One region of the Actinomadura miaoliensis genome, then DNA from elsewhere that is predicted to be linked to it. Evidence: riboswitches for the same ligand, from Rfam matches in the RefSeq annotation. Region 1 holds a riboswitch; the other holds the start of a gene.

Region 1 (5,506 bases):
GCTGGACACGGGGGTGTCGCTGCAGCAGATCCGTACCGCCGTGGCGCACCTGCGCGACCGCGGCGTCCAGGACCTGGCGCAGATCACTTTGATGAGCGACGGGGTCAGCGTCTACGAGTGCACCTCGGCCGACGAGGTGGTCGACCTGCTGCAGGGCGGGCAGGGCGTGTTCGGGATCGCGCTGGGCCGGGTGTGGCAGGAGGTCGAGGGCAGCCTCGCCGAGCTGCCCGGAGAGAGAGCCGCCGCCGACGGTCCCGCCCAGCATCCCCACGACGAGCTGGCGCACCGCCGCCGCGCCCGGCGGACGGGCTGACGCCCGCGGCGGCCCGGACGAGGCCGCCGCCGCGGCCCCGGCGGGGTACGGGCTAGATCGCTTCCTTGCGTTGCAGGTAGGTGAAGGCGGCCCAGCCCGGCAGGACCGGCAGCCAGAAGGTCAGCAGACGGAACAGCAGCACCGCCGAGGTGGCGGTGTCGGCGGTGAGCCCCGAGATCGTCAGTGCCAGCGTCAGGGCGCCTTCCACGGCGCCCAGGCCGCCGGGCGTGGGGGCGGCCGAGCCCAGGGCGTTGCCGGTGAGGAACACCACCGCCACGGCCGTCCACGGCAGCGACCCGCCGAACGCGCGGATGCAGGCGTCCAGGCACACGATGAACCCCACGGTCAGCAGCAGCGTGCCGCCGGCCCCCTGGACGATCTTGCTGGGTGACTGCAGGACGTCCACCAGCCGCGGCACCACCCCGGAGAACATGCCGCGCAGCCGGGCCGCCACGAACCGCCGCACCTTCGGGATGGTCAGCGCGATCCCGGCCAGCACCGCCAGCCCCAGCAGCACGATCACCACGGTCCGCGACGGGGCCAGGTCCTTGGTGGCGTTGTGGGTCGACCCGGTGATGAACCCGAACACGATCAGCAGCAGGATGTGCGCCACCATGCCCATCAGCTGGGACGCGCCGACGCTGGCGACCGCGGGCCCGGGCCGCACGCCCGAGCGCTGCAGGTACCGGGTGTTGAGCGCCACGCCGGTGACCGCGGCGGGCGCGACCAGCTTGACGAACGACGCGGCGAGCTGCACCAGCACGGTGCGGCCCAGCGGCAGCCGCTCGGGCACGAAGCCCATCAGCATCAGCGCCGCCGCCAGGTAGGTGACCGCCGAGGCGGCCAGCCCGACCGCCGCCCACCACCACTCGGCCTGCGAGATCAGGGTGGGCAGGTTCACGCTCGACAGCTGCGGCACCACGATGTAGGCGGCGACGGTCAGCGCGATGATCGACAGGATGGTGCGCGGCCGGAACCGCTCCAGCCGCACCGGTGCGGCCTCGGTCTCCGGCTTGAGCCGCAGGATCTGCTCGCGGATGCGGGGCAGCAGCTCCCTGTCCTGCCGGACGGCCGCGCGGGTGGACCGCGACAGCGCCACCCGCTGCAGCAGCGGCACCGCCCCGGCCAGCGGCCCGTCGCCGAGGACGCGCGCCGCGGAGCGGACGGCGCGTTCCGGCCCGACCCGCAGCGCCACCGTGGTGAGCAGCTGTGCCAGGTCGATCCGCAGCGCCACGTCGCCCGCGGCGATCTCGCCCGAGCGGGGGTCGACGACGCGGACGCGGCCGTCGTCGCCGACGAGGATCGCGTCGCCCTCCAGGCGGCGGTGCGCCAGCCGGGCGGCCTGCAGCCGCCGCAGCTGCTGCCACACGTCCTCGAGCAGCTCGTCGGTGATCTCGGCGTCGCGCACGGCGTCCAGCGGCCGCCCGGGCACGTGCTCGTAGGCCAGCAGCGCGGCCTCGGTGCCGACCTCGCAGGTGGCGACCAGCCGCGGCGTGCGCACCCCCGCCGACTCCATGGCGTAGGCCATGAGCGACTCCTGCTCCAGCGAGCGGCGCAGCGAGCGCAGCGCCCGCCGGGTGGAGCCGCCGCGCAGCCGCACCAGCCGCCACACCCGGTACAGCAGCCCGGCGGTCTGCTGGTCGCGGTCCAGGACGGTGACCCGCAGCTGCCAGTCGCCGCCCGGCAGGGGCCGCCCGGTGGCGTCGGCGGGAGCGTCGCCGGGGGAGTGCGCGGTCGCCACGGTGTAGTGGCGCGGATCGTCGGCGGCGCCGGGCACCTGCCGCCCGCGGGTGGGACGCAGCCCCAGCCGTTCCAGCGCGGCCAGCACGGCCGTGCCCGGCGGCCGCGGGTTGGGGGTGCCGACCGCGTACAGGGTGCCGTGGCCGATGGCGCTGCCGAGGCAGTAGGTGGCGGCCAGCGCCGCCACCGACGCGGTCGCGGCGGTCAGGCCGGTCAGCGCGGCCAGCCCGATCATCGTCCAGGTGACGGCCTGCCAGCGGCTTCGGCCCGCCATGCCGACGGCGGTGACGAACGCGATGACCGGCGTGATGTCGGTGTGCACGGGCGCGGTGTCGGTGCCGCCCCAGATCAGCGAGTCCAGCACCCCGCCGGGCGCGGCCGGGACGACCAGGTCGTCCAGCAGGATGGTGAGCACGAACGCGATCACCGCGGCGAGCAGCGCGATCGCGACCCGCACCCCGTCCTTGTGGAACAGCCGCTCGACCGCGAAGGCCACCGGCACCGCCAGCACCCCGAAGCTGGACACCAGCGTGGCCAGGGTGAGCAGGAAGCGGGGGGCGTGCGCGGTGCCCTCGGCGATGTCGGTCTGCAGGCCGTGGGTGGTCTGCTGGGCGAACGACACCAGCAGCATGATCCCGACCAGCCCGGCCACCGAGGCGGCGAACCGGATGGCGTCCGAGGGCCGCCGGATCCGGTCGGGCCGGGCCGGCTCCTCCACCGGCACGCCGACCGTCGCCGCCACGCCGGGAGGCGCCGTCTCCTCCTGGGTCTGCGTCACCGCCGCACCGCCGTCCGGACCTGTCATCGTGATGAGCGTTCCAGAACCGGCGGCGTCGCGTCGAGAGGCGCGTGCACCGTGCCGCGCCCCCGTCCGCCCCCGGCCGGGAACAGTTGTCGCCCTGCGCCCGCGGCGATCATCCCGTCCGTGAGCTGTGGTTATCGTACTGGCGACGTGCCGGGGCGGCCGCGCGGGACGCCGCGAGCGCGCGGATTCCGCGCAGTCGGCGTCGCCACGGCCGTCCCCCGGCGGACGATCGTCACGGATCTGTTGGATAGAGTTCCCATATAGGACGCCGTCGACCCTGTGCGGGAGAGACCCCACGCCGCCAGCGTGGGGCGCCGAAGGGGCAAACCCTCCCCGGAACCTCTCAGGCAAAAGGACCGCTCGGGCGAGGCACCTCTGGAAAGCAGGCGCCGCCTTCCGATGGGCGGGGGCGTCTCACCGAAGGGGAAACCCCGTTCCGCGGGTGAAGCTCTCAGGTGCCGAGACAGAGGGGGAGACAGGTCGCCGGACCGCGCCAGCGCGGCGGGCGGCCGCCCTGAGCGACCGCAGCAGCCCAGGAGGATCCCCAATGACCGCCCAGTTCTTCGCCCCGGTGGCGTCGCCGCAGCATCCCCCGACCCGGTTCGCCGACCGGCACATCGGGCCGTCCCCCGACGAGCACGCCCGGATGCTGGCGGCCATCGGCTACTCCGGGGCCGAGGCCCTGGTCGACGACGCGGTGCCCGCCGCGATCCGCACCGCCCGCCCGCTGGACCTGCCGCCCGCCCTCAGCGAGACCGCGGCGCTGGCCCGGCTGCGCGAGCTGGCGAGCCGCAACACCGTGCTCACCTCCATGATCGGCCTGGGCTACCACGGCACGGTCACCCCCGGCGTGATCATGCGGAACGTGCTGGAGAACCCCGGCTGGTACACCGCCTACACGCCCTACCAGCCGGAGATCTCCCAGGGCCGGCTGGAGGCGCTGCTGAACTTCCAGACGGTGGTCGCCGACCTGACGGGGCTGCCGGTCGCGAACGCCTCCATGCTGGACGAGGGCACCGCCGCCGCCGAGGCCATGGCCCTGGCGCACCGCGCGTCCAAGCGCAAGGAGCCCGGCACCTTCCTGGTGGACGCCGACGCGCTGCCGCAGACCATCGAGGTGATCCGCACCCGCGCGATCCCGCTGGGCATCGAGGTGGTCACCGCCGACCTGTCCGGCGGGCTGCCCGACGGCGACTTCTTCGGCGTCCTGCTGCAGTACCCGGGCGCGTCGGGCGCCGTGCGGGACCTGGCGCCGATCACCGAGCAGGCCCACGAGCGCGGCGCCCAGGTGGTGGTGGCCGCCGATCTGCTCGCCCTGACGCTGCTGCGGCCGCCCGGCGAGTCCGGCGCCGACATCGCGGTCGGCTCGGCGCAGCGGTTCGGCGTGCCGTACGGGTTCGGCGGCCCGCACGCCGGATACCTGGCCGTGCGCGAGGGGCTCCAGCGGCAGCTGCCCGGCCGCCTGGTGGGGGTGTCGGTGGACGCCGACGGCGCCACCGCCTACCGGCTGGCCCTGCAGACCCGCGAGCAGCACATCCGCCGCGAGAAGGCCACCAGCAACATCTGCACCGCCCAGGTGCTGCTGGCCGTGATGGCCAGCATGTACGCGGTGTACCACGGGCCCGAGGGGCTGGCGGCGATCGCCCAGCGCGTGCACCGCCGCGCCGCCGAGCTCGCCGCCGGGCTGCGGCGCGGCGGCGTCGAGGTGGTGCACGAGGCGTTCTTCGACACCGTGCTGGCCCGTGTCCCCGGCCGCGCCGACCAGGTCGTGACCGCCGCCCGCGACCGGGGGATCAACCTGCGCCGCGCCGACGCCGACCACGTCGCGATCGCCTGCGACGAGACCACGCTGCCCGAGCACGTCGCCGCCGTCCTGGACGCCTTCGGCGTGGACCCGGCGCACGACGAGGACCCGGCCGAGGCGTTCCCCGGCGAGCTGCGCCGCGAGAGCCCGTACCTGACCCACCCGGTGTTCCACGCGCACCGCTCCGAGACGGCGATGCTGCGCTACCTGCGCCGCCTGCAGGACAAGGACATCGCGCTGGACCGGTCGATGATCCCGCTCGGCTCCTGCACGATGAAGCTGAACGCGACCACCGAGATGGAGCCGATCACCTGGCCGGAGTTCGCGAACATCCACCCGTTCGCGCCGGTCGACCAGGCCGCCGGCTACCTGGAGCTGATCGCCGAGCTGGAGGACCGGCTCGCCGAGATCACCGGGTACGCCAAGGTGTCGGTGCAGCCCAACGCCGGGTCCCAGGGCGAGCTGGCCGGGCTGCTGGCCATCCGCGGCTACCACGCCTCCCGCGGCGAGGAGCACCGCACCGTGTGCCTGATCCCGTCGTCGGCCCACGGCACCAACGCCGCCAGCGCCGTCATGGCCGGGATGCGGGTGGTCGTCGTCAAGTGCGACGACCACGGCAACATCGACCTCGACGACCTGCACGCCAAGATCGCCAAGCACCGCGCCGAGCTGGCCGCGATCATGGTGACCTACCCGTCCACCCACGGGGTGTTCGAGGAGACCATCACCGACGTCTGCGCGGCCGTGCACGAGGCGGGCGGCCAGGTGTACGTCGACGGCGCCAACCTCAACGCGCTGGTCGGGCTGGCCCGTCCCGGCGAGTTCGGCTCCGACGTGTCGCACC
Region 2 (5,506 bases), on a different contig from region 1:
GGGCCGGACGCCCTCGACGCGTTCACCGAGGTCAAGAACGTCTTCATCGCTACCGAGTAGGAGTGGCTCAGGATGCAGCGCTTGCAGGACCGGGTCGCCGTCGTCACCGGAGGCGGCGGCGGCATCGGGCTGGCCACCGCGCGCCGGTTCGCGCGCGAGGGCGCGAAGGTCGTCGTCGCGGACGTCGACGAGACCGCGGGCAAGGCCGCCGCCGAGGAGGTCGGCGGGCTGTTCGTCCGCACGGACGTGGCGCGGGAGGACGAGGTCGAGGCCCTGTTCCGGGCCGCCAAGGAGGCCTACGGCCGCGTCGACGTCGCGTTCAACAACGCCGGGATCTCCCCGCCCGACGACGCGTCCATCCTGGACACCGGGCTGGACGCCTGGCGGCGCGTGCAGGAGGTCAACCTGACCAGCGTGTACCTGTGCTGCAAGCACGTGCTGCCGTACATGCGCGAGCAGGGCAGGGGCTCCATCGTCAACACCGCGTCGTTCGTGGCGGTGATGGGCGCGGCCACCTCGCAGATCTCCTACACCGCGTCCAAGGGCGGCGTGCTGGCCATGACCCGCGAGCTGGGCGTGCAGTTCGCCCGCGAGGGGATCCGGGTGAACGCGCTGTGCCCCGGACCGGTGGACACGCCGCTGCTGCGCGAGCTGTACGCGGCCAACCCGGAGGAGGCGGCGCGGCGCCTGGTGCACATCCCGATGGGCCGGTTCGCCGAGGCCGACGAGATCGCCGCCGCGGTGGCGTTCCTGGCCTCCGACGACGCCTCGTTCATCACCGCGTCCCAGTTCCTGGTGGACGGCGGGATCTCCGGCGCCTACGTCACCCCGCTATGACCGGCACCGCGAACGAGACGAGCCGCCCCGTCATCGGCATCACCGGATACGTCGAGGACGCGAGCTTCGGCGTGTGGAACATGCGGTCGGCGCTGGTGCCCTACGCCTACGTCCGGCAGGTGGCCGAGGCGGGCGGGCAGCCGGTGCTGCTGCCGCCCGTCGGGGCGCCGGCGTCCCTGGTGGACCGGCTGGACGGGCTGGTCGTCGCGGGCGGCGGCGACATCGACCCGGCGCTGTACGGCGCCGAGCCGCACCCCGAGGTCTCCGGCGTCCGGGACTTCCGCGACGGCTCCGAGCTGGCGCTCGTGCACGCCGCGCTGGACCGCGACCTGCCGTTCCTCGGCATCTGCCGGGGCCTGCAGGTGCTGAACGTGGCGCTGGGCGGCACGCTCGTCCAGCACCTGCCGGACGTCGTCGGCGGCCGCACCGACCACTCCCCCGCCCCCGGCGTCTACGGGCACTTCCCCGTCCGCGTGGAGCCGGGGTCGCGGACGGCCGAGGCCCTCGGCGGCGACACGACGCCGACGGTGGCGCACTACCACCACCAGTCGATCGACCGGCTCGGCACCGGCCTGCGCGCCGTGGCCTGGGCGGACGACGGCGTCGTCGAGGCCGCCGAGCTGCCCGGACGCGCGTTCGCGCTGGGCGTGCAGTGGCATCCCGAGGTGGGCGACGACCCGGCGCTGTTCCTGTCCTTCGTCGCCGCGGCGCGGATCTACGCGGGAGGGGAGGCCGCTGATACGCTGACCCTGCGCCGCTGATCCCGTGCGGGAGAGCGCCCTCGCAGCCGGCGGGGGCCGCCGAAGGAGCAAATCCTCCCCGGAACCTCTCAGGCCCCAGGACCGCGCAGGCCAGGCGCCCTCTGGAAAGCGGGGACACGGTCCCCCGCCGAAGGTGAAAACCCCGCGCGAGGGGTGAAGCTCTCAGGCGCCGATGACAGAGGGGGAGGCACCGACGACGCCGGTGCGCCGATGGGACGATGATGATGCGCGTCCCGACGCGCGCCCCCGCGATGAAGGAGCCCACCCATGTCCAGGAAGACGCCGCTCTACGAGGTCCATGCCGACCTCGGCGCCACGCTCGTCGACTTCGCGGGCTACCAGATGCCGCTGCGCTACCAGAGCGAGACCGCCGAGCACCGCGCCGTCCGCACCGGGGCCGGGCTGTTCGACCTGTCCCACATGGGAGAGATCTTCGTGTCCGGGCCGGGGGCGGGCGCCGCGCTCGACCACGCGCTGGTGGGGAACCTGTCCCCCATGGCGGTCGGCAGGGCCCGCTACACGATGATCTGCGCGCACGACGGGGGCGTGCTGGACGACCTGATCGTCTACCGGCTCGCGGCCGAGACGTTCATGGTGGTCGCCAACGCCGCCAACGTCGACACCGTCCGCGAGGAGCTGACCGGGCGGGCCGCCGGTTTCGAGGCCGCCGTCGACGACCGCTCCGCCTCCTACGGCCTGGTCGCGCTGCAGGGCCCCCGCTCCCAGGACATCCTTTCCGGATACACCGAGGCCCCGCTGGCCGACCTGCGTTACTACGCCGTCATGGCGGGGGAGGTCGCCGGGGTGGACGCGCTCATCGCCCGCACGGGCTACACCGGCGAGGACGGCTTCGAGCTGTTCGTCTCGTCCGGCGACGCCGTGGCGCTGTGGCGGGCGCTCGCCGCCGCCGAGGGCGTGGTGCCCGCCGGGCTGTCGGCGCGCGACACCCTCCGCCTGGAGGCGGGCATGCCGCTGTACGGCAACGAGCTGACCACCGAGACCACCCCCTACGAGGCCGGGCTCGGCCGCGTGGTCAAGCTCGACAAGAAGGCCGACTTCGTCGGCAGGTCCGCCCTGGCGGCGCAGGCCCAGACCCCGCCAGGCCGTAGGCTCGTGGGGCTGGTCGCGCGCGGCCGCCGGGCCCCCCGCAAGGGGTACCCGGTCGTCGGCTCCGACGGCACGCCGTGCGGCGTCGTGACCAGCGGCGCTCCGTCGCCCACACTGGGCAGGCCGATCGCCATGGCGTACGTCGACAGCGGCGTCGCGGAGAGCGGGCTCGCCGTGGACGTCCGCGGCCGGCACGAGCCGGTCGACGTCGTCCCCCTGCCGTTCTACAAGCGATCCTGAAACACCTGGGAGAAACGAACGTGAGCGTTCCGGAACAGCTCCGCTACAGCGAGGAGCACGAGTGGGTGTCCGGCCTCGACAACGAGGACGGCATCGTCACCGTCGGCATCACCCAGCACGCCGCCGACGCCCTGGGCGAGATCGTCTTCATCGAGCTGCAGCCCGGCGAGGGCGACACCGTCGAGGCCGGGGAGCCCTGCGGGGAGGTGGAGTCGACCAAGTCGGTCAGCGACATCTACTCGCCGGTCAGCGGCGAGATCACCGCGATCAACGCCACGGTGGTCGACGAGCCGAAGGTCATCAACGACGACCCGTACGGCGAGGGCTGGATCTTCAAGGTGCGGCTCAGCGAGGAGCCGGGCGACCTGCTGGACGCCACCGCCTACGGCAAGCTGATCGAGGAGGGCTGACCCGTGTCCCTCAACGAGTCCCTGGCGGCCGTCGACCCGCAGGTGGCCGAGGCCGTCGCCGCCGAGCTGCGCCGCCAGCAGGGCACGCTGGAAATGATCGCCTCGGAGAACTTCGCGCCCGTCGCCGTGCTGGAGGCGCAGGGCTCGGTGCTGACCAACAAGTACGCCGAGGGCTACCCGGGGCGGCGCTACTACGGCGGCTGCGAGCACGTCGACGTCACCGAGCAGCTGGCGATCGACCGGGCCAAGGAGCTGTTCGGCGCCGAGCACGCCAACGTCCAGCCGCACTCGGGCGCGCAGGCCAACACGGCGGTCTACTTCGCCATGCTCCAGCCCGGCGACACCATCCTCGGCCTGGACCTGGCGCACGGCGGGCACCTGACCCACGGCATGCGCCTGAACTACTCCGGCAAGATGCTCAACGTGGTCGCCTACCACGTGCGGCCCGAGGACGGCCGCGTCGACATGGAGGAGGTCGCCCGGCTGGCCGCCGAGCACCGCCCCAAGATGATCGTGGCGGGCTGGTCGGCGTACCCGCGCCAGCTCGACTTCGCCGCGTTCCGCGAGATCGCCGACTCCGTCGGGGCCCTGCTCATGGTGGACATGGCGCACTTCGCGGGCCTGGTCGCGGCCGGGCTGCACCCCTCGCCCGTCCCGTACGCGGACATCGTCACCACCACCACGCACAAGACCCTCGGGGGTCCGCGCGGCGGGCTGATCCTGGCCCGCGAGGAGTACGGCAAGAAGATCAACTCGGCGGTGTTCCCGGGCATGCAGGGCGGCCCGCTGGAGCACGTGATCGCCGCCAAGGCGGTCGCGCTGAAGATCGCCGCGTCGGCGGAGTTCCGCGACCGGCAGGCCCGCACCCTGGAGGGCGCCCGCATCCTGGCCGAGCGGCTGCTGGCCGAGGACGCGGCCAAGGCCGGGGTGAAGGTGCTGACCGGCGGCACCGACGTCCACCTGGTCCTGGTCGACCTGGTCGACTCCGAGCTGACCGGCCGGGACGCCGAGGACCGGCTGCACGACATCGGCATCACCGTCAACCGCAACGCCGTGCCCAACGACCCGCGTCCGCCGATGGTCACCTCGGGCCTGCGGATCGGCACCCCCGCCCTGGCCACCCGCGGCTTCACCGCCGAGGACTTCGCCGAGGTCGCCGACGTGATCGCCGAGGCCCTGCAGCCGTCCTGCGACCAGGCGGCCCTGGCGGCCCGCGTGCGGGCGCTCGCCGACAAGCACCCCCTGTATCCGACCCTCTAGTGCCTCCCGTGACCGGGGCGACCCCCCGGTCACGGAGGGAGCGTGCGATGGCCATCAGTGTCTTCGACCTTTTCAAGATCGGAATCGGACCGTCCAGCTCGCACACGGGCGGGCCGATGGCAGCCGCACACCGCTTCGCCCGCGGCCTGGCCCGTGACGGCCTGCTCGAGAAGACCGCGTCCGTCCGGGCGGTCCTGTACGGGTCGCTCGGCCTGACCGGCAAGGGCCACGGCAGCGACAAGGCCGTGATCCTCGGCCTGGAAGGCGACAAACCCGAGCTCGTCGACGTCGACACCGTGGACGAACGCCTGGCCGCCATCCGGGCGAACAAGGCGCTGCGGTTGTTCGGCTCCCACGACGTCCCGTTCGTCGTCGGCGAGCACCTGGTCTTCGAACGCAAGCAGACGCTGCCCGGCCACCCCAACGGGATGCTCTTCACCGCGTTCGACGACTCCGGCGGCGAGCTGCGCGCCCGCGTCTACTACTCGGTGGGCGGCGGCTTCGTCGTCGACGAGGAGGCCGCCGGCGCCGACCGCATCAAGCCCGACGACACCGTCCTGCCCTACCCGTTCGCGTCCGCCGCCGAGCTGCTGGCGCTCTGCCGCGACACGGGCCTGTCGATCCCCGCGCTGATGCTGGAGAACGAGAAGGCGTTCGGCCGCACCGAGGACGAGATCCGCTCCGGGCTGCTGGACCTGTGGCGGGTGATGCGCGCGTGCGTCGAACGCGGCTGCACCCGCGAGGGGCTGCTGCCCGGCGGCCTGAAGGTGCGGCGCCGCGCCCCCCACCTGCACCGCCAGCTCCTGGCCGAGAGCCCCGCCGACCCCCTGCACGCGATGGACTGGGTGACCCTCTTCGCGCTGGCCGTGAACGAGGAGAACGCCGCCGGGG

The links. A riboswitch is a leader RNA that binds a small molecule or an ion and turns the genes downstream of it on or off. The one in region 1 is predicted to bind glycine.
Region 2: another riboswitch for glycine. It lies ahead of gcvT (glycine cleavage system aminomethyltransferase GcvT); the one in region 1 lies ahead of gcvP (aminomethyl-transferring glycine dehydrogenase).

The regions. Positions count from the first base shown of each region.
Region 1 covers NZ_BAAAZG010000008.1:41,836-47,341, reverse strand. Annotated here, with positions in the region: gene ABD811_RS09435 (MerR family transcriptional regulator) at 1-313, shown strand, start outside; gene ABD811_RS09430 (flippase-like domain-containing protein) at 366-2,858, opposite strand; glycine riboswitch at 3,131-3,227, shown strand; glycine riboswitch at 3,228-3,335, shown strand; gene gcvP (aminomethyl-transferring glycine dehydrogenase) at 3,406-5,506, shown strand, end outside.
Region 2 covers NZ_BAAAZG010000028.1:77,957-83,462, forward strand. Annotated here, with positions in the region: gene ABD811_RS21545 (aldehyde dehydrogenase family protein) at 1-60, shown strand, start outside; gene ABD811_RS21550 (3-oxoacyl-ACP reductase) at 73-837, shown strand; gene ABD811_RS21555 (gamma-glutamyl-gamma-aminobutyrate hydrolase family protein) at 834-1,598, shown strand; glycine riboswitch at 1,596-1,692, shown strand; glycine riboswitch at 1,696-1,781, shown strand; gene gcvT (glycine cleavage system aminomethyltransferase GcvT) at 1,866-2,945, shown strand; gene gcvH (glycine cleavage system protein GcvH) at 2,966-3,355, shown strand; gene ABD811_RS21570 (serine hydroxymethyltransferase) at 3,359-4,615, shown strand; gene ABD811_RS21575 (L-serine ammonia-lyase) at 4,663-5,506, shown strand, end outside.